One region of the Pantoea sp. GW821-FHT03E06 genome, then DNA from elsewhere that is predicted to be linked to it. Evidence: predicted binding sites of a transcription regulator. Region 1 holds the regulator's gene; each other region holds the start of a gene.
What was found. The regulator Fur, encoded in region 1, represses iron uptake genes when iron is present. The targets are predictions, from matches to a motif close to ATAATAATGAGAACNACTATCAA.
Positions count from the first base shown of each region.

Region 1 (5,348 bases):
GGACGCCATTGAAGGCATTACGCATTCACTCTGCACACTTGAATTCCAGGATAACCGACGCCTGTACGATTGGGTGCTGGATAACATCACCATTCCTGTGCATCCGCGTCAGTACGAGTTCTCCCGTCTGAATCTGGAATACGCGGTGATGTCGAAGCGTAAACTGACGCAGTTGGTGAGCGAGAAGGTTGTGGAAGGTTGGGACGATCCGCGCATGTTGACCGTTTCTGGTCTGCGTCGTCGTGGCTACAGCGCCGCATCAATCCGCGAATTCTGCCGTCGTATTGGTGTGACTAAGCAGGATAATATCGTCGAGATGGCATCACTGGAGTCGTGCATTCGTGACGATCTCAATGAAAACGCGCCGCGTGCGATGGCAGTTATGGATCCACTGAAAGTGGTAATTGAGAACCTGCCAGCTGGGCATGAAGAGATCATCAGCATGCCAAATCATCCGAACAAACCGGAGATGGGCACGCGTGAAGTACCGTTCAGCCGCGAAGTGTGGATTGATCGCGCAGACTTCCGTGAAGAAGCCAACAAGCAATACAAACGTTTGGTGCTGGGCAAAGAAGTACGTCTGCGTAACGCTTACGTGATTCGTGCTGAACGCGTGGCGAAGGATGATAAAGGTAATATCACCTGCATCTACTGCACATGTGATGTGGACACGTTAAGCAAAGATCCTGCTGATGGCCGTAAAGTGAAAGGCGTTATTCACTGGGTGTCTGCGATTCACGCGCTACCGGCGGAATTCCGCCTGTACGATCGTCTGTTCAGTGTGCCAAATCCGGGAGCGGCAGAGGATTTCCTCACCACCATTAACCCGAACTCGCTGGAGACTAAACAGGGCTTCGTTGAGCCAGGCTTGCGTGCTGCTGAGCCAATGGCGCCATATCAGTTTGAGCGCGAAGGCTATTTCTGTGCTGACAGCGTCTATTCGCAGCCGTCCCAATTGGTGTTTAACCGCACCGTAGGTTTGCGTGACACCTGGGCAAAAATCGGCGAATAATCTTTTTTGCTGATAGTACGATAAGATCATGAAAGGGCGAGCAATCGCCCTTTTTTATTGTCTGCATTTGGCAATGGGTAATCAATTATTCTGCATGCCAGTTAATAAGTTTCTTTTGTCGTTTACGACTATTCTGACTTTAGAAAAATTAATCCATTTGGCCGTGTGAAAAACTTTTTTTCAGGTAGGCTATGCGCTCTAAGACGTTGCTTCGCGGGTTACCAAAGGAAAAAAAATGACAAGTCTCGCTCTGGAAGCCAAGCACAGTGTGGTTGTTTTACATCAACTTATCGAACGTATTTTCAATCAGGTCGAAGGCAGTGATGACAGCATCGACCTGTTTTTGTCGCACTTTCATCCCCAATTTAAAATGGTGACACCGCAAGGTAAACAGTTGGATCTTAATGAGATGGAAGCGCTGTTTCGCCAGTTAAATGGTCAACGCGAAGGTATGCGGATTGCGACCAGCGAGCACGCCATTATCTCGCAGCAAAGTGAGGAAGTGACGATTCAGTATCGTGAATTACAAATGATGAATGGCATCAATCAGAGCCGTATTTCACTGGCGGTTCTTGATTGCAGCACCAGCATTCCACGCTGGCGTTACCTGCAAGAAACCCTCATTGCCTGAATTCAGGTATAAAAAAACCGGCTAAAGCGCCGGTTTTTTTATACTGCATAGCACACTTAATTACTTATCGTGGAGCGTCTCGTCTTCGCGGCAGTCTCCCAGAGCACAGTGACCGTACAAGTACAGACTGTGGTTGCTGAGTTTGATACCGTGGCGAGTGGCAATTTCACGCTGGCGCGTTTCGATTGATTCATCGCTGAATTCGATGACCTTGCCACAATCCAGGCAGATCAGGTGATCGTGATGGTGCTGCTGGGTCAGTTCGAACACGGATTTACCGCCTTCGAAGTTATGACGGGTTACGATGCCCGCGTCGTCAAACTGGTTAAGAACGCGATATACCGTGGCCAGACCAATCTCTTCGCCCATATCAATCAGGCGTTTATACAAATCTTCCGCACTGACGTGATGGGACTCGGGTCCGGGTCCCTGAAGCACTTCCAGAATTTTCAGTCTGGGGAGCGTGACTTTCAGGCCAGCCTTCTTCAATGCGGAGTTGTTGTCAGTCATGCGGATATTGTCCTGTTACTTTGCTAGTCACTTGCGGCGCAGGGGCCTTGAATGTTTAGGTCAACGCGCATTCTCATTTGCGTCTCATTATAGAACTCAAGCAGTGAAATGAAAACCAAGGCAACGTCCTTAATCAATAAAGAGGGTAAGGATAATGTCACTAACGTCTTCAAGACCGGTAAGTTTTGGATTCCATTTCACTCAGCCTCATTCTACAGCCAGAGGAATAAGCGGATGACCATTGCGGGTATTCTACAGATTTGCGGGGAAAAGTTAAAAAACCGTAGCTATTATTTTTATAGGAAATTCCGTTACCCGATGTGAGATAGCGCCCACATCGGGCAGAGAAGGGGATTAGGCTTCAATAATCTCTTTCAGCTGCAGCTCATCGAAGATCTGTTTCACCCATTTCTCAACGCGTTCATTGGTCAGTTCGGGTTGACGATCTTCGTCAATCGCCAGACCGAGGAAGTGTTTATCATCGGCCAAACCTTTAGATGCTTCAAAATGGTAGCCTTCGGTAGGCCAGTGGCCGACGATAACCGCACCATTTGGCTCGATGATGTCGCGAATGGTACCCATCGCGTCGCAGAAGTATTCGGCGTAATCTTCCTGATCGCCACAACCAAACAGTGCTACCAGCTTGCCATTGAAATCAATCTCTTCCAGCGTGGGGAAGAAATCATCCCAGTCACACTGCGCTTCGCCATAATACCATGTCGGGATGCCCAGCAGCAGGATGTCGAATGCATCGAGATCTTCTTTGGTGCTCTTAGCAATGTCATGCACTTCGGCGACATCTTTACCCAGTTGTTTCTGGATCATTTTTGCAATGTTTTCAGTGTTGCCGGTATCGCTGCCGAAGAAAATGCCTACGATTGCCATGGGTTAGGTAACCTCTTAAATCCTGATTGTGAAAGTAAGTCAGTTGACTGCACAGTTATGCGAATAATAGCAGACCGGTAAAAAGTGCGGAACTTGTAAAGCCGTGACTTTTGTTCCAGCGTGCGGTCTGGGCACGCTAAGACAGTTTGAGCTGTGCCAGCAGCATTTGTTCAATCAATTCGCTGCGACTGATGTTTTGCTGATCGGCCAGCGTACTGAGCGCGTCAACCGCCTCGCTGGACATTTTCAGCTCAACACGACGCAACCCACGCACTTTATCGCGCTTGAGCTGATTACGTTTATTGATGCGTAGCTGTTCGTCACGCGTCAACGGGCTAGTTTTAGGGCGACCAGGACGCCGCTCGTCTGCGAAGAGATCAAGCGTGGTGCGGTCTGTCTGTTCTTTTGCCATGGTTTGTAAAACTGAGTGGGCGCGAACGGCGGAAAGGCGCTGCGCGATTAAAACATTATCGGCCCGACCACGGTAAAAATATCCGTGGCAAATTTTTAGCGCGACATCATACTCCAGCGCCTTCCCTGACGCCAACCCTAAAGCACGCGCGGCAAGCTTTTGCTTTTACAGATTAAAAAACCGCCGAACCGCGCGCAAAACCGCATCAGGTTTCTCGGCATGCACCCAATGTCCGGCCCCGCTGATAACGTGCGCATGTGCCTGAGGGAATTGACGCAGCAGCGCATCGCGATGCTGATTATCCAGATAAGGCGAGTCACCGCCGCGAATAAACAGCGCCGGATGCGGCCAGGCAGGCACCTCTTCCCAACCGGAAATGGTGGTGTAATTATCCCACAGCACCGGCACGTTAAAGCGCCATTCACCTTCGACGAACGACTTGAGGATGAACTGAATCACGCCGTCCTCATTAATGTGCTGACGCATCACCTCTGCCGCTTCACTACGACGTGTGACGCCAGCGGTAGTAACGGCTCGGATGGCGGCAAAAATTTCGTCATGGCGGCGCGTTTGATAATCAACGGGCGCGATATCGATCATCACCATTTTCTCAATGCGTTCAGGCGCAATAGCGCTCAGCGCCATAGCAACTTTTCCTCCCATCGAATGACCGATAACGCCAGCGCGATCAATGTTGTGCGCATCCAGCGTTTCAACAATATCCTGTGCCATAACGTGATAATTCATCACGTCGCTGCGTGCGGACAAACCATGGTTACGAACATCAACCTGCAGCGTTGGGCGGGCATCACGTACGCCACGCGCCAGCACGCCAAGGTTATCGAGGCTGCCAAAAAGACCATGAATTAACAGAATCGGTATGGCAGCGGGAGCAGATTGTTCAGTTTGCAGACGAGCGTTCAAAATCATGGCTAAAGTTCTTACGGTTGTGACCTTGGCTTAGGTTATCATGGATTCACCTGTCCAGCAGTCAGGCCGGTGGGCATTAGGGCATATTCCGACTTTTGCCCGTAAACGTTGCCAACGCTATCGGCTGCCACGGATTTAACTTTATAATCCTTATGTTAGAACCCGCTCACATTTTGCACGACTAGATTTTGCTAAGGCCGTTGCACTACTGCGTGGTTCTGTCATTTGCCAGAATCGTACGGAAAAAGATGAAAACGATTGAAGTTGACGAAGAACTCTACCGTTATATTGCCAGCCACACGCAGCACATTGGTGAAAGCGCCTCCGACATTTTGCGCCGCATGTTGAAGTTTACCGCCGGCCAGAGCGCACCGGCTGCGCCTGCCGTTGGTACGTCAGGGAAAGATGCACAGCCAGCCAGCCGCGAAGCGCGTCCTCAGGATCGTGTCCGCGCCGTGCGTGAACTGCTGCTTTCCGACGAATATGCCGAGCAAAATAAGGCGGTTAACCGCTTCATGCTGGTACTGTCAACGCTCTATCGTCTTGATCCGGCTGCGTTTGCTGAAGCTACAGCTTCGCTTCAGGGCCGTACCCGCGTCTATTTTGCGGGCGACGAGCACACGCTGCTGCAAAATGGCACCCATACCAAGCCGAAGCATGTTCCCGGCACGCCGTACTGGGTGATCACGAATACCAATACAGGTCGCAAATGCAGCATGGTGGAACACATCATGTTGGCTATGCAGTTCCCACAGGAACTGACAGAGAAAGTTCGCGGCACCATTTAACTGAAGCGTCAGGGAGAAGCGCCAATGGCCAATCACCCCCGTGCCGGGCAGCCTGCCCAGCAGAGCGATTTGATTAACGTTGCACAATTAACCTCGCAGTATTACGTCCTGAAGCCCGACGTGGCGAATCCGGATCATGCGGTGAAATTTGGCACTTCAGGCCACCGCGGTAGCGCGGGA
Region 1 covers NZ_JBWKUG010000001.1:1,217,651-1,222,998, forward strand. The annotation lists gene glnS (glutamine--tRNA ligase) at 1-1,012, shown strand, start outside; gene AC07WB_RS05595 (hypothetical protein) at 1,248-1,643, shown strand; gene fur (ferric iron uptake transcriptional regulator) at 1,704-2,153, opposite strand; gene fldA (flavodoxin FldA) at 2,508-3,038, opposite strand; gene ybfE (LexA regulated protein) at 3,175-3,450, opposite strand; gene ybfF (esterase) at 3,616-4,380, opposite strand; gene seqA (replication initiation negative regulator SeqA) at 4,629-5,168, shown strand; gene pgm (phosphoglucomutase (alpha-D-glucose-1,6-bisphosphate-dependent)) at 5,193-5,348, shown strand, end outside.

Region 2 (5,348 bases), 2.3 Mb from region 1:
GATACTGCTTCACCATGCGGCCAATCAGCAGCGTACCAATCAATCCGCACACCGCAGCAAACGACAGCCACACGCCCGGCATTGCTTTATCGCCCGTGGCATGAATCAGATAACTCGATACCGCTGGGGTAAAACCGCCAAACAGCGCAGTGGCCAGACTATAAGCCATTGAAAAACCGGTGGCGCGCACCTCGGCTGGCATGATCTCAGCCAGATAGACCACCATGGCACCGTTATAGCTGGCATACAGGAACGATAGCCACAGCTCTGCTTCAACCAGATGGGCGAAGGTCGGCGATCCAACGAGCCAGTGCAGTACCGGCCAGGTGGTAACAATCATCAGTATCGTGAAAATAATCAGCAGCGGGCGACGACCGACGCGATCCGATAGCGCCCCCATCACCGGTAACCAAAACAGGTTGGATATGCCGACAAACAGCGTGACGAGGAAGCTCTGTTTGTCGCTCATCATCAGCACGGTTTTGCCAAAAGTGGGCGTGAAGGCGGTGATCATGTAGAACATCACGGTGGTGGTCACCACCATTAACATGCCCGCCAGCACCAGCGCCCAGTTTTGACCTACTGAACGTACGATCTGGCTCATTGAGGGATGATGCTTACGCTGGCTAAACGCTTCCGTCTCTTCCAGCATGCGGCGGATATAGAACAGGAATGGCACAATCATACAGCCCACTACGAACGGAATACGCCAGCCCCATTCTGTGACGGCGTCTTTCGCCAGCAGGTGGTTTAATCCCAGGCCAAGCAGCGCGGCGAAGATCACCGCCACCTGCTGGCTGCCCGATTGCCAGCTAACATAAAAGCCTTTGCGCCCTTTCGGTGCCACTTCGGCCAGGTAAACCGATACGCCGCCCAATTCAACGCCGGCGGAGAAGCCCTGCAATAAGCGTCCCAGCAAAATTAAAATCGGCGCGGCGGCACCCAGCGTGGCATAGCCAGGCACCAGCGCGATGGTTAACGTCCCGATCGCCATCAAACCCAGCGTCAATAGCAGGCCTTTGCGACGCCCGTGATGATCGATGTAGGCACCGAGAATGATTGCTCCCAACGGGCGCATCAGGAAGCCGGCACCGAAGGTCATCAGCGTGAGCATCAAAGAGGCAAAGGGATCATCACCGGGGAAAAAGGTTTTGGCGATCGCCGTGGCGTAATAGCCAAATACCATGAAATCGTACATCTCAAGGAAGTTACCGCTGGTAACGCTAAAGATGGTTTTGGCACCGCCCTGCGACGACTTTTGTAAAGAGTGACTTGAGCTCATATTGTCCTTCCTGGTTTTTCTTCCGTTTTAACGTGCTAAGCCAGGAATAGATGTGATCTTCTTCACCATTGCAGTTTACAAAAATGAGACCAAAAGTAACAAGAAATTAACAAGTTGAGTGCGGGACATAAAAAAAGGCCGCCATGAATGGCGACCCTACGAGAAGGTTGGGTGAGATTAACTTACTTCTTCACCGTTTCCATGCCCATCAACCCAATTTTCAGGTAACCGGCTTCGCGCAGCTGATCCATTACGCTCATCAGCGTGGCGTAATCCACGGATTTATCCGCCTGGAAGAAAATGGTGGTGTCTTTGTTGCCTTCTGTTTGAGCCGTCAGCGCATTTACCAGCGTCTCTTTCGTCACCGCATCGTTACCGATATAAATCTGCTTGTCTTCCTTGATGGAGAGATAAACCGGTTTTTCCGGACGCGGCTGAGGCGCGCTGGTGGAAGCGGGCAGATTCACGCGTACATCCACCGTCGCCAATGGCGCGGCAACCATAAAGATGATCAGCAAAACCAACATGACGTCGATAAACGGCGTCACGTTGATTTCATGCATTTCGCCATCGCCTACCGAATCATCGTTTAAACGCATCGCCATAATACTTATCCTACGCGCAGTTTCTGTGCCGCTGCCGGACGGTTGGCTTCTTTTGCGGTATCAACGTTGCCGAGGTCAAGGTCGCGGCTCTGCAGCAGCATGACCTGAGCGGCCACATCGCCCAGCGAGGCTTTGTAGCTGGCAATCATACGTGCGAAGACGTTATAGATAACCACCGCAGGAATCGCCGCAACCAGACCAATGGCGGTTGCCAGCAGCGCTTCCGCGATACCCGGCGCAACCACAGCAAGGTTGGTGGTTTGCGTTTTAGCGATACCGATGAAGCTGTTCATGATGCCCCATACGGTACCGAACAGGCCGATAAACGGTGCGACCGAACCGATGGTGGCGAGGAAGCCATTGCCGCGACCGGCATGACGGCTGAAGGCCGCAACGCGACGGTCCAGACGGAAGCTGGTGCGCTCTTTAATGCCGTCGAGATCTTCAGTGCCGGCTGACAGCTCCAGCTCATTCTGCGCATCATTGAGCAACACAGCGCTGTGGCTGTTGCCTTTGAAGTTTTCAGCAGCACGGTACGCATCGTTTAACGATCGGGCTTCGCCCAGCGCCTGCTGTTCGCGCTTCAGGCGACGTTTCGCCCCGCTCAGCTCAGCAAACTTACCGAAGAAAATCGCCCAGGTGACGACAGACGCCATTAACAGGCCAATCATCACAATCTTTACCACGATATCGGCATGCTGATACATGCCCCAAACGGAGAGATCCGTTTGCATCAAATCACTGGCTACCACGCTGCATCTCCAACTTCTGTTGCACAGTTCACGATTGAAGCGCGGATCATAGCAAAAAAAGCGCCCGAAGTGATAGTGGTTCTCATTACTATTTACAAAGCAAAGGTGTCATTTATTTCCACCATTTAGCTGACGTTATGCGCAATACTGGCCTCACTCTGATAATCCGCATTCAGGCTCAACCCACTACGCTGATTCGTGGTAACGTGGATGTTTTGTGGGAAATGTCAGGTAAGGCAGTGATGGCAACGAAAAAAATAGACACCACGCTTGTCAGCGCGGGACGCAGCAAACGTTACACTCAGGGCTCAGTTAACAGCGTGATTCAACGCGCTTCCTCACTGGTTTTTGATACGGTCGCCGACAAAAAACGCGCCACCGCCGGTCGCGCTAAAGGCGAACTGTTTTATGGCCGTCGCGGCACCCTCACCCATTTCTCGCTGCAGGATGCCATGACCGAGCTGGAAGGCGGCGCGGGTTGTGTGCTCTATCCCTGTGGTGCCGCAGCGGTATCGAATGCCATCTTGTCCTTCGTGGAAGCCGGTGACCATATTCTGGTAAGCGGTGCGGTCTACGAACCGACGCAGGATTTCTGCTCAAAAATTCTTAGCAAGCTGAATGTCGCTACCACCTATTTCGATCACTGCATCGGCAGCGAAATCGGTGAGCTGGTTCAGCCTAATACGCGCGTTGTCTTCCTCGAATCGCCGGCTTCTATCACCATGGAAGTGCAGGATATCCCGGCGATTGTGGCTGCGGTGCGCGCGAAAGCGCCAGACGCGGTCATCATGATCGATAATACCTGGGCGGCGGGCGTATTGTTTAACGCGCTGGAGCATGGCATTGATATTTCGATCCAGGCCGGCACCAAATACATTATTGGGCACAGCGATGCGATGATTGGCACCGCGGTGGCGAATGAGCGCTGCTGGGCGCAGCTGCGCGAGAATTCGTATCTGATGGGCCAGATGGTCGATGCCGATACCGCCTATATGGCGAGCCGAGGCCTGCGTACGCTGGGGACGCGCCTGCGTCAGCACGAAGAGAGCGGATTGCAGGTAGCCGAGTGGCTGGCCGCGCAGCCGGAAGTGGCGCGCGTTAATCACCCGGCGCTGGCCCAGTGTAAAGGCCACGCATTCTGGCAGCGCGACTTCAGCGGCAGCAGCGGTCTGTTCTCTTTCATCCTGCATGAAAAATTAAGTCGTGAGCAGCTGGCAAACTACCTCGATCACTTCCACCATTTCAGCATGGCTTATTCATGGGGCGGCTATGAATCACTGATTCTGGCCAATCAGCCTGAGGAACTGGCGGCGATTCGTCCGGCGGGTGGCGTCGATTTTGACGGCACCTTAGTCCGTTTGCACATCGGCCTTGAGCATGTGGATGACCTGCTGGATGACTTAAAAGCCGGCTTTGCTCGCTTAAAAAATTAAACAGAACATAAACCACGCTGTGGTGACGATGAGAGATCAACGAATGCCATGCCACAGAAGGTTAAAATAGAATCCTTGTGACTCGATGGAATAGCTGATGGGTGTTTTACATGAGATTGTCCAGGCGCTTTGGCATCAGGATTTTGCCGCGCTGGGTAATCCGGATGTCGTGTGGATTGTCTACGGCGTGATGTTTTTGACGCTGTTTCTGGAAAACGGTTTATTGCCCGCCTCGTTTCTGCCGGGTGACAGCTTGCTGTTACTGGCGGGTGCGATGGTGGCGAAAGGTGTGATGGATTTCGTGCCGACCATTGTGATTCTAACCACTGCAGCCAGCCTTGGCTGCTGGCTGAGCTATCTGCAAGGCCGCTGGCTGGGTAACACCAAACTGGTGAAAAGCTGGTTATTGCATTTACCGGCGCAATATCACCAGCGCGCGTGGAATATGTTTGATCGTCATGGCCTGATGGCGCTGCTGGTGGGCCGCTTCCTCGCCTTTGTGCGCACGCTGCTGCCGACCATGGCGGGTATTTCGGGTTTGAAAAACGGCCGCTTTCAGCTGTTTAACTGGCTCAGCGGCCTACTGTGGGTGGGGATTGTGGTGACGTTGGGCTACGGCATCAGCCACGTGCCTTTTATCAAGCGCCACGAAGATCAGGTGATGGCTATCCTGATGATCCTGCCCATCGCGCTGCTGTTTATCGGCCTTGCCGGCAGCATTGTGGTGATTTGGAAAAAACGCCGCCAGAAAGTCTCGTGATTACGACGCGGCGTCAAACGGTAATACCGGTACGGTTTGACGCACGCGGCTCGCCTCCTCTCCCGGCGTCACGCCGAAATAGCGCTTAAATTCCCGCGAAAATTGCGACGGGCTTTCATAGCCCACGCGCACCGCTGCCGCGCTGGCTTTCATGCCATCCTGCAGCATCATCAGACGCGCCTGATGCAGGCGATAGCGTTTGAGATACTGCAGCGGCGAAGTTTGCGTTACCGCTTTGAAGTTGTGATGAAATGCCGAAATGCTCATGTTCACCTCGGCCGCCAGCATGTCCACGCTGAGGCTTTCGGCAAAGTTGTTTTCGATGCGACGTAACGCGCGAGCAATTTGGCTGAACTGCGTCTGACGATTCACCAGCGACAGCAGCGCGCCGCCAATGGGACCGATTAATACGTAATAGATGATTTCGCGGACCAGCTGCGGGCCGAGCACGCGGGCATCACGCGGATTGTTCATGACATCCAGCAAGCGCTCAGCGGCGCAGAGCATCTCATCACT
Region 2 covers NZ_JBWKUG010000001.1:3,539,779-3,545,126, forward strand. The annotation lists gene AC07WB_RS16335 (MFS transporter) at 1-1,282, opposite strand, end outside; gene exbD (TonB system transport protein ExbD) at 1,465-1,887, opposite strand; gene exbB (tol-pal system-associated acyl-CoA thioesterase) at 1,893-2,621, opposite strand; gene metC (cystathionine beta-lyase) at 2,882-4,072, shown strand; gene AC07WB_RS16355 (DedA family protein) at 4,170-4,832, shown strand; gene AC07WB_RS16360 (AraC family transcriptional regulator) at 4,833-5,348, opposite strand, start outside.
Region 2: the regulator Fur is predicted to act here: its motif matches at 2,709-2,731, upstream of exbB (tol-pal system-associated acyl-CoA thioesterase).

Region 3 (5,348 bases), 690 kb from region 1:
TACGCCTGCGGCGGTCAAATCCGCGGCCAGCGCAAACACCTGCTGCTGCATTTGGCGATAGCTCAGCTGATGCTGCGCATCGGCGAGCGCCGGGGCATCCGGCGTGCGTGCTGCCTGCTGCGCCAACAGCGAGGCCAGCGTTTCTGCCGGCAGCGGATGGGCGGTTTGGTTAATCGCGGCAATCTGCGCGTGCTCTTCGGCGGTGAGCAGATCGAGTTCACCACACGGTCGCTGCGGCTGCTTAGCCAGCTGATCCAGCAGCAGGGCGAAGCGGCTGGCATGGCGCTGCAAGGTCTGCTCGCTGTAGCGCTCGGCGTTAGCCAGCAGTTCAAGGGTTAATTCACCCTGCTCGCTGATATAGATGGCGATCTCCAGATCGCGTACCGGCCCGGATGCCAGCTGATGGGTGATGCCTTCTACGCCAGCGAAATCGAGCTGGTAATCAAACATCTTCAGGTTGATCACCGGACCGTACAGTGGATCGCCATCGCCGAGACGACCCAGATCGCGCTGCACCTGTTCGGCGTCATAGCGCTGATGACGACGCATCTTTTTCACTTCGCCCGCCAGCTGCGCGGCGAGGGTGCTCAGTGGCTGGGTGGGATCGTAATGTACCGCCATCGGCAACACGTTGATCACCGGCCCGGTGGCACACAAGGCGGCAGAACCAATACGACGCATAAAGATGAAGCCGGCGGCAAAGTCGTTTTGGCCGCTGAGACGTGCCAGCCACAGCGCAACGAGGGCAAAAGCCAGATCGGCGGCGCTGGAGTGCGGGTGCTGCTGCACCAGCGTTTGAAAGGTGCTGCGCTCCAGCGTCACGCTGTGGCGCAGTAGATCGGTGCTGGCGGTTTGTCCGGCGAGCGGCAGCGGTGAGAGTGAAGCCGGTGACGGCAGCGCCGCGCCTTTTTCGCGCCAGAACTGGCCGTCACGCGCAAAGGAGGAGGATTCGCGGTAACGCTGATACTCGTCGACCACTTCACTAAACGGGATAAACGGCGTGGGCTCAGCAGGCTGCTGACGCACTGCTGCGCTGTAAAGATTGGCGATGCGGCGGGTCAGCGCGGTGAAGCTGAAGCCATCCACCACCAAATGGTGATAGCGCTGATACCAGAACCAGTGGCGATCGCCAAGTTGGAAAAGAGTGTGATGCCACAGTTTTGCGCCGCTTAACACGCGCAGATCGCCATTCATATCGTCGCGCATCAGCCTGCGTGCTGTGGCGACGGCATCGGCCTCGCCGCGCAGATCGATAATCTGCGGCGGACTAAATTCTTGTGGCTGCAGCCACTGCAACGCTTCGCCTTCCACTTCGCCAAATGCCATGTTTAGCGTATCGGCTTCCTGCATGCCCACGACAATTGACTGGGCCAGTAAGGCGCTATCAATGTCACCGCGCAGCTCAACAAAGTGCGCTACTGCATAAGCGTTGTGGTGTGGTGACAGCTGATCGGCAATCCAGATACCGGGCTGTGCCGCGACTAACGGCAAGGTTTGGTGGTCAATCATAGATTTATTCATCAGAGATTCGGACATGGATGCTCCGGTTGGTTCAACAGGGCTTGTAAGCCACTTAGCAGGCCACCGCGCCAGCAGAGCGCATCGTGGCCGCCTTCCACCGGCTGGTAATGCACCTGATAACCGGCGGCGTGAAGTTGCTGTTGTAGCTGTTGATTAGCTTGCAGAATTAAGCCTTCGCGCTTGCCTGCTTCCAGCCAGAAGCGCAGCGGTTGGCGCGGTGCAAGGCCGCGATCGAGTTCTTGCAGCAACCAGCCGTGGGGGTTGCCGCGCTCTGGCCACCAGAAGGAGCCGGAAAGGCTGAGCGCATTGCCAAAGGTTTCCGGCCAGTGCAGCGCGGCGAATACCGACGCGAGGCCGCCAAAACTTTGTCCGGCCACAATGGTGCTTGCCGCCTGTTGGCGATAAGGCACTGAGTGTGCCACCTGCGGCAACAGTTCTTGCTGGATGGCTTGCCAGAATTGCGGGTTGCACGGCAACTCCCGGCTGCGGTGATCGCGATCGATGATGTCGATAAACAGATACACCGCGGGCGGCAACGCGCCGTTATCGGTGAGCTGCTGTAGCGGCCCGGCAATCGGCATGCTGTGCGCCCAGAACTGGCCATCAAGCAAGATCGCCAGTGGACGCTGCTCAGGAGTCGCATCGCCGGTGGTGTAAATCCACACGGGGCGGCTGTTGCCTAATAGCGCGCTATCCCATTGCAGCTGCTGCAGTTTTAGGGTGGGCGCCGTGCCGTTATCCAGCGCCTGCCACACCTGTTGATCCGGTGCCTGCGGGAGATGCAGCGGTGATACGCCCATGCCGCGTCCGCCCGACCAGCCACGCAAGTTGTTCAGCGGATCGGCCTGCGCCGTGGGAAATTTATCGCGCCACCAGCTGCGCAACGCATGCATGTCGGCCACGCCCGTGAAGTCGGTGGCCTGCTCATCGGGCATCAAACAATAACTACCGCGCCAGTTGGCGGGAAGCTCGGTTTGCCAGTACCACACGTTGGTTCCTGCCACACGCATCAACGATTGCGGTGGGCGACGCTGGTGGTGATCGGTGACACCCGTGATGTTGATCCACACGCGCTGGATGGAGGATTGAGTCTCGTCACCTTGCGGGTCGCGCCAGAAGAAAGTGACCCGACAGTGGCCATCATCGGCTAACTCAATACGGGGAATGCCTTGGGATTGTTGCGCCTGCCACCAGGCTGCGCTGCCGGTTACATCATTTCGCCAGGTCATAGGGCTGCCAGTCGGTGTTTACGCGGAGAGGGAGATAAGTTTGATGAATAATACTATTGATAATAATTTGCATTTGCAATAGGGTGGCTGCGCTCAAAAAAGAGCACGCTCGTTCCGCCTGACTCTTTCCATTTGGCAAGGTGATGCAAAGGAAGGGTTGGAGGGGCTGGATCCGGGCGCGTTAGGAACAGGGATCTTCTCACCGGCTCGCCACGCAAGCCTCAGGGTTTTTGCTGGCAATCCAGGAACGCATAAAATGAAAAATTACTCACGGTTATCATTAGCCATTCTGATTGAACTGGGGCTCAGCGCCTCACTGCTCTCCAGCGGTGCCTGGGCAGCGGACACTTCTTCCAGCAATACCTCTGTAAGCAGTACCGACGCCCAATCCATGGACGGCGGTACCTTAATGGTTACCGCGCAGCAGCAAAACCTGCAGGCGCCGGGGGTTTCAACTATCACCGCCGACGAAATTAAAAAACACCCGCCTGCGCGCGATGTCTCCGAGATCATCCGTACCATGCCGGGCGTGAATCTCACCGGTAACTCCACCAGCGGCCAGCGCGGTAACAATCGCCAGATCGATATTCGCGGCATGGGTCCGGAAAACACCCTGATCATGGTGGATGGCATGCCGATTACCAGCCGTAACTCGGTGCGCCTTGGCTGGCGTGGCGAGCGTGATACGCGCGGTGATACCAATTGGGTGCCACCGGAGATGATCGATCATATCGATGTGATTCGCGGACCGGCAGCAGTGCGTTACGGCAACGGCGCGGCGGGCGGTGTGGTGAATATCATCACCAAAAAACAGACCGATCAGCAGTGGCACGGTTCCTGGAACACCTATTACAACGTGCCAGAACACAAAGCGGAAGGCGCCACCAAACGCACTAACTTCAGTCTGGAAGGGCCGCTGGGTGATGATTTCAACTTCCGCTTGTACGGCGGTTTAGCCAAAACTCAGGCCGATGCCTATGACATCAACGAGGGGCATGCGGCGGCGCGCACCGGTTCATACGCGGGCAGTTATCCGGCCGGGCGTGAAGGCTCGGTGAATAAAGATATTAATGCCTTACTGAGCTGGGCATTTGCGCCAATGCAAACGCTGGAGTGGCAGGCTGGCTACAGCCGCCAGGGCAACCTGTATGCTGGCGACACGCAGAACACCAACACCAGTGCGCTGGTGAAAAGCCTGTACGGTGATGAAACTAACCGCCTGTATCGGCAAAATGTCTCGCTGAAGTGGACGGGCGCATGGGATAACGGCGTCAGCACCAATACCTATGCGCGTTACGAGAAGACCCGCAACTCGCGCATCAATGAAGGTTTAGCGGGCGGCACTGAGGGCATCTTCTCGAATAGCGGTTTTAACACTATTCAGCTGGACGATGTGCTGCTGCATAGCGAAGTGAGTATTCCGTTTGAACTGCTGTTCAATCAAACCGCGACGCTGGGTACTGAATGGAACCAGCAGCGCATGAAAGATGGCTCCTCTAACACCCAGGCAGCGAGCTACGGCGCGGTGCCTGGCATCGATAACACTGGCCGCAGCCCGTATTCACAGGCAGAGATTTTTTCACTGTTTGCTGAAGACAACATGGAGTTGACCGACAGCACCATGCTGACGCCAAGTCTGCGTTTCGACCATCACTCGATAGTTGGCAACAACTGGAGCCCGTCGCTTAACCTGTCGCAAGGTTTAGGGGATGACTTCACCCTGAAGATGGGGATAGGGCGTGCGTATAAAGCGCCGAGCCTGTATCAGACCAACCCTAACTATCTGCTGTACAGCAATGGCCAAGGTTGCGCGGCCAGCACCGGCGCTTGTTATCTGCAGGGGAATAACGACCTGAAAGCGGAAAACAGCATCAACAAAGAGATTGGTCTTGAGTGGAAACATGAAGGATATCAGGCCGGTTTAACCTGGTTCCGCAACGATTACCGCAACAAGATCGAAGCCGGTTACTCGCCAGTGGGCAAAGCCTCTAATGGCACCACCGATATCTATAAGTGGGAAAATGTACCGAAAGCGGTGGTGGAAGGGCTGGAAGGTACTGTCAACGTGCCGTTTTCGGACAGCGTAACGTGGAACAACAACTTCACTTATATGCTGCAAAGTAAGAACAAAGAGACCGGCGATCGCTTATCGGTGATTCCGGAGTACACGCTAAACTCGACGCTGAGCTGGCAGGCAATGCAGGATCTGTCGCTGCAGACCACGCTGACCTGGTACGGTACCCAGACGCCGAAGAAATATGACTACAAAGGCAATACCTCAACCGGTAGCGCCACTGATACGGTGAGCCCTTATTCGATTATCGGCATGAGCGGCACCTACGATATCAATAAGTACGCCAGCGTCACGCTGGGTATCGATAACCTGTTCGATAAGCGTCACTACCGTGAAGGGAATGCGCAAACCACCGGCAATGCCACGACGAACTCGTATCTGTATGGCGCGGGGGCGAATACCTACAATGAATCAGGTCGTACTTATTATGTGAGTCTGAATACTCACTTCTGATGGCGTTCAGCCAATCAGTTGCAATGGCAAATAGCAGCGGGCAATCAGTCCGCTGCTATCCTCACGATTAA
Region 3 covers NZ_JBWKUG010000001.1:532,258-537,605, forward strand. The annotation lists gene AC07WB_RS02420 (enterobactin synthase subunit F) at 1-1,536, opposite strand, end outside; gene fes (enterochelin esterase) at 1,521-2,750, opposite strand; gene AC07WB_RS02430 (TonB-dependent siderophore receptor) at 3,007-5,277, shown strand; gene pmrB (two-component system sensor histidine kinase PmrB) at 5,284-5,348, opposite strand, start outside.
Region 3: the regulator Fur is predicted to act here: its motif matches at 2,801-2,823, upstream of fes (enterochelin esterase).

Region 4 (5,348 bases), 450 kb from region 1:
CCGCAGCTTCAGCAATTGCGCGGATATCCACCGGGAACTTCGGGTTGCCGGGATGCGAAATAATATGCACCTGCCCGCCCGCCATCGCCGCAATCATCGCTTCGGTGTGATGCGCTTTATCGCGCGGCGCATACACCGGTTCATGGAAGCCCGCCACGATCAAATCCAGCGCGTCCAGCATCGGGCCGCTGCAATCAATTTCGCCCTGCTGATTTTTAATGTTGGCTTCAATACCGCGCAACACGCCGACGCCATCAATCACGCGTGGCCAGATACGCATGTTGACAAAGTGCCAATAATGCGGCGCATCGGCCATATCCGGACCGTGATCGGTAATCGCAAACAGCTTCAAGCCGTTTTGTTTCGCCTGAGCGACATAATCATGCAGCGTGCTGTAAGCATGGGTGCTGGCGACGGTGTGCATATGTAAATCAACGGGATACATCTTCATCTCCTGACTCAATGTGAATTAATAACCGCGTCGGCGATCGACCAAACCGCTCGGCTGTTGGCCTTGCTGCACAGCAAGTATGGCAGCCGCAATGTAATCCATCGCCTCACCCGGTAAAGTAATGGCCGCAGTATGTGGCGTAATTGTGACATGCGGATGAGACCATAACGGATGATCCTGCGGCAGCGGCTCGGTCTGGAACACATCCAGCGCTGCGGCGGCAAGCTTGCCGCTGTTCAACGCGGCCAGCAAATCGGCTTCTACCACATGGGCACCGCGCGCCAGATTAAGGAAACAGGCACCGTGCGGCAATACGCGCAGCAATTGGCTATCGATTAAGTTCGTGGTCTCCGGTGTGGTGGGCAGCAGATCGATCAGCACCTGGGTGCCATCGAGGAAAGCATTCAGCCGATCGCGCCCGTGGAAACTCTGCACGCCGTCAATCTGTTTGGCGGAGCGGCTCCAGCAGCGCAACGGGAATCCCCACTGACGCAGGCTTTCCAACACGCTGCGGCCAAGGACACCCGCGCCCAACACGCCAATGGTGAAGTTTTCGCGATCGATAGCGTCAAGCTCCTGCCACTGCGCCCGCTGTTGCTGCTGACGGTATTCAGCGAAACGGCGGAACCACCCCAACACGCACCAGTTGGCATACTCCTGCATCTGACGCGCCATGCCGGTGTCTTCCAGGCGGAACAGCGGCACGTCATCAGCTAGCATCTGGGGGTTGTCGCGCAGCTGTTTGAGGATTTCGTCTACTCCTGCCCCCATCGCAAACACGCCTTTTAGCTCACGCCCCGCCAGCATCTCAACGGGCGGGGAACGTACCACCGCGTAATCGGCCGGCGCATTGTCGCCCGGCTGCCACTGGCGCACGCGCGCTTCGGGTAAACGTTGCTGCAAACCGTCCAACCAGCTTTGCGGCGCCAGCGACGGGTGATACCAGATAATCTCCATACTGCTCTCCTTTTTTTGCCTTCAGCCTCAGGCAAATAGCGATACAGGGCAAGCAAAAACCGTCGCCTCACGCAATTTCTCGCGTGATTAATTCAGGATGCTTCACATTTCCACCGCTATGCGAGGCTAAGCGGCGCGATAACGACTAAAGTTGTTCGGGTGGTCAATGCGTTAGCACACCACCTTTTCGGACAAGGAGAAAAACCGATGATAAAAAATGCCGTATTTACGCCCGCGCGTCTGACTTTTTTATTGAGTGCCGCGCTGCTGGCGGGTGCCAGCGCCGCACACGCCGATGACCAAAGCCGCATGCTAAGCAACCAACCGCAGCCACCGGATGTGCGCCTGGGACCGTTGTTCAATGCGGTACAGCAGGCTAAATTTTACCCTGATCAGAAAACCTTCGCCGACGCGGTACCGAAATCGAATCCTTCTTCGATTCTGGCCGACTGGCAGATGCAAAAGGGCCAGCGCAATTTTGATCTCAAGCATTTTGTCGATAGCAACTTTACGCTGCCACAAGAGCAGGAAAAATATGTGCCGCCCGCCGGTCAAAGCCTGCGCGAACACATTAATGGATTGTGGCCGGTGCTGACGCGCACCGCACAGAGCGCCAGCCAGTACGATTCACTGCTGCCGCTGCCGAAACCCTACGTAGTGCCAGGCGGACGTTTCCGCGAGGTTTATTACTGGGATAGCTACTTCACCATGCTGGGCCTGGCCGAGAGCGGCCACTGGGATCGCGTGCAGGATATGGTGGAGAACTTCGCTACCGAGCTCGACAAATATGGCCATATTCCTAACGGCAACCGCAGCTACTATCTCAGCCGCTCGCAGCCACCGTTCTTCAGTTTAATGGTTGACCTGTTAGCGACGCATAAAGGTGATGATGTCTATCGCCAATACCTGCCGCAGCTGCAGAAAGAGTACGACTATTGGATGGCGGATAGCGACAAAGTGGCGCCCGGCCAGGCCAGCAAACGTGTTATCAAACTTAGCGATGGCACGCTACTGAACCGTTACTGGGACGATCGTGATGCGCCGCGTACCGAATCCTGGCTGGATGACGTGACGACGGCGAACAAAGCGCCAGAGCGTAATAAGCAGCAGGTGTATCGCGACCTGCGTGCGGGCGCGGCTTCAGGCTGGGATTTCAGTTCGCGCTGGTTTACCGATGCGCATAATCTGGCCTCAATCCGCACCACCCAGCTAGCGCCGGTCGATCTCAACAGCCTGCTGTTCCATCTGGAGCAAACGCTGTCCAAAGCAGCAAAACTGGACAAGCAGGATGACAAAGCCAAAGCGTTTGCGGCGGATGCGGAAAAACGTCAGGCGGCTATCAATCGCTATCTGTGGAACGACAAACAAGGCTGGTATGCCGATTACGACTTCCAGAAAAAGCAGATTCATCCACAGCTGACGGCGGCGACGCTGTTCCCGCTTTACATGCAGGTGGCGAGCGATAAGCAAGCCGAACGCACCGCTTCCGCAGTCGAGAAACAGCTGCTGAAGCCGGGCGGTTTGGTTACGACCACGGTAAATAACGGCCAGCAATGGGATGCGCCAAACGGCTGGGCACCGCTGCAATGGGTTGCGGTGGAAGGTCTCGAGCATTATAAGCAACCGAAGCTGGCACAGCAGATTGGTCAACGCTTCCTGCAAAACGTACAGGCGACGTATGACAAGGAGCATAAGCTGGTTGAGAAGTACGTGGTTGAAGGCGCTCAGTTGGGCGGCGGCGGCGGCGGTGAATATCCGTTGCAGGATGGCTTTGGCTGGACCAACGGCGTGACGTTGAAACTGCTCGACAAATACTGCCCGAAAGACAAAACCTGTAATAGCGCCGGCGATATTCCCAATATGCCGGCATTGACCAGCGTTAAGTAAGTTATTTCCTCATTGGTTCCCGGTGCGCATCAATGCGCACCCTACAAAAACCACTTCATCCTGTCGTAAGGTCGCCATTCATGGCGACCAGGCTTGCGCTTAATCCACCAACCTCATGCCATAAAAGGCAATCCACTCGCCACTCTGTGCAATTTTCTCACAACCTTCTTACAACAAATTCACACCTTGAAACACCCGCATTAAAAGATAATAATTCTCAATCTAATATCGATACCTATTCCCATTAATAACAACAGGAACCCTCATGACATCGCTGTTTACCCTGAAACGTGGCCGCATGCTGTGCGCACTTGCGTTGGCATTACCCGCCGCAACCTTCGCTGAAGAATCGATTGTTGTCACGGCTCAGCCGCAAGAGAGCGCAACATCACCCACGCAAGGCTATCTCGCCACGCGCAGCAGCGGTGCCAGTAAAACCGATCAGCCGTTGATCACGACGCCGCAGTCCATTTCGGTGGTGACGCGTCAGCAGATGGAAGATCAGGGCGCACAGGATCTCAATCAGGCGCTCGGTTACACGCCAGGCGTATTCACCAACTTTGGCGGTGCCGCTACGCGCTACGACACCATTGCCCTGCGTGGATTCCACGGTGGCGATGTTGATAACACCTTCCTCGATGGCCTGCGCGTCATGAGCGATGGCGGCAGTTTCAACATCCTGCAGGTGGATAACTGGTTTCTCGATCGCATTGATGTGATAAAAGGCCCCTCTTCCGCGCTCTACGGCCAAACCGTACCTGGCGGCTTAGTGAATATGGTGAGTAAGCGTCCGCAGTTCGCTGAAGAGGGCCATTTCCGCCTTTCGACCGGCACCAACGCCACCAACAGCGCCGCGTTTGATTACACCAACGCCATCAACGATCAGTGGGCATTCCGCTTAACCGGCATCACGCGTAACAGCGATACCCAGTACGATCACACCCGTGAAGAGAAGTATGCGATTTCACCGCAGCTGATGTGGCAGCCGAGTGAAGACACCAATTTAGTCTTGCGCGCCTATCTGCAAAAAGATCCTTCTGGCGGCTATCACGGTTCGGTGCCGGCTGAAGGTACGCTTTACAGCCACAATGGCCGTAAGCTGAGCGACAGTTTCTACGAGGGCGACAGCGCCTACGATCAGTTCAAGCGCCACGAACAGATTTATAGCTATGACTTCTCACATCGCTTTAACGATGTATGGTCCGTGCACTCTACCGGCAGCTATAGCCATTCGAATACCGCGCTTGATCAGGTGTATCAAATTGGCTGGAATGCCACCAATCCGGACCTGCTGAATCGCTATTTCTCCGGCGAACGCTCTTCACTGAGCGCATGGGCTAACGACAACCAATTGCAGGCCGATTTCGCGACGGGCGCCGTGCAGCATCGCGTGACGCTGGGTGCCGAGTATCATCGCTACAAAAATGACATTACCGAAGCCAGCGGAGCTGCCAGTTCGCTGAATGCCTGGAACGGCGATGAAGTGGGCATCATGCCGGACTTCGCCTGGACCTCGCAAACGCGCCGCTACTATCAAACCGGCCTGTATTTACAAGATGAGCTGCAGCTCGATCGCTGGCATCTGGATCTTTCCGGTCGCTATGATCGCATCGTGTCGGAAAACGGCACCAGCCGTCGTCAGGACGATCACATCAGCGGACGCGCCGCACTGCTGTATGCTTTCGAAAATGGCGTATCGCCTTACGTCAGCTGGAGCCAGGCGATTACGCCAGCGTCATTAACCGATCCTAATGGTAATCAGCTGAAACCGACCACTTCCGAGCAGTATGAGGCGGGTGTGAAATATCAGCCGGTCGGGACGCGTGATATGTACACCCTCGCGGTGTACGATTTGACCCAGGATGATGTCGCCAACCGTAACGTGCTGGACGGTACTTATACGCCATCGGGCAAAGTGCATTCACAGGGTATTGAGCTGGAAGCACGCAATCAGCTGACCTCGCGTTTCAGCACCATCGCCGGTTACACGTTGAATCATCTGCGCTTCAAAGATTCCGTGGACGGCAACGATGGCCATACGCCGTATGTCACG
Region 4 covers NZ_JBWKUG010000001.1:1,668,765-1,674,112, reverse strand. The annotation lists gene AC07WB_RS07770 (phosphatase) at 1-445, opposite strand, end outside; gene ghrA (glyoxylate/hydroxypyruvate reductase GhrA) at 470-1,408, opposite strand; gene treA (alpha,alpha-trehalase TreA) at 1,616-3,295, shown strand; gene AC07WB_RS07755 (TonB-dependent siderophore receptor) at 3,561-5,348, shown strand, end outside.
Region 4: the regulator Fur is predicted to act here: its motif matches at 3,500-3,522, upstream of AC07WB_RS07755 (TonB-dependent siderophore receptor).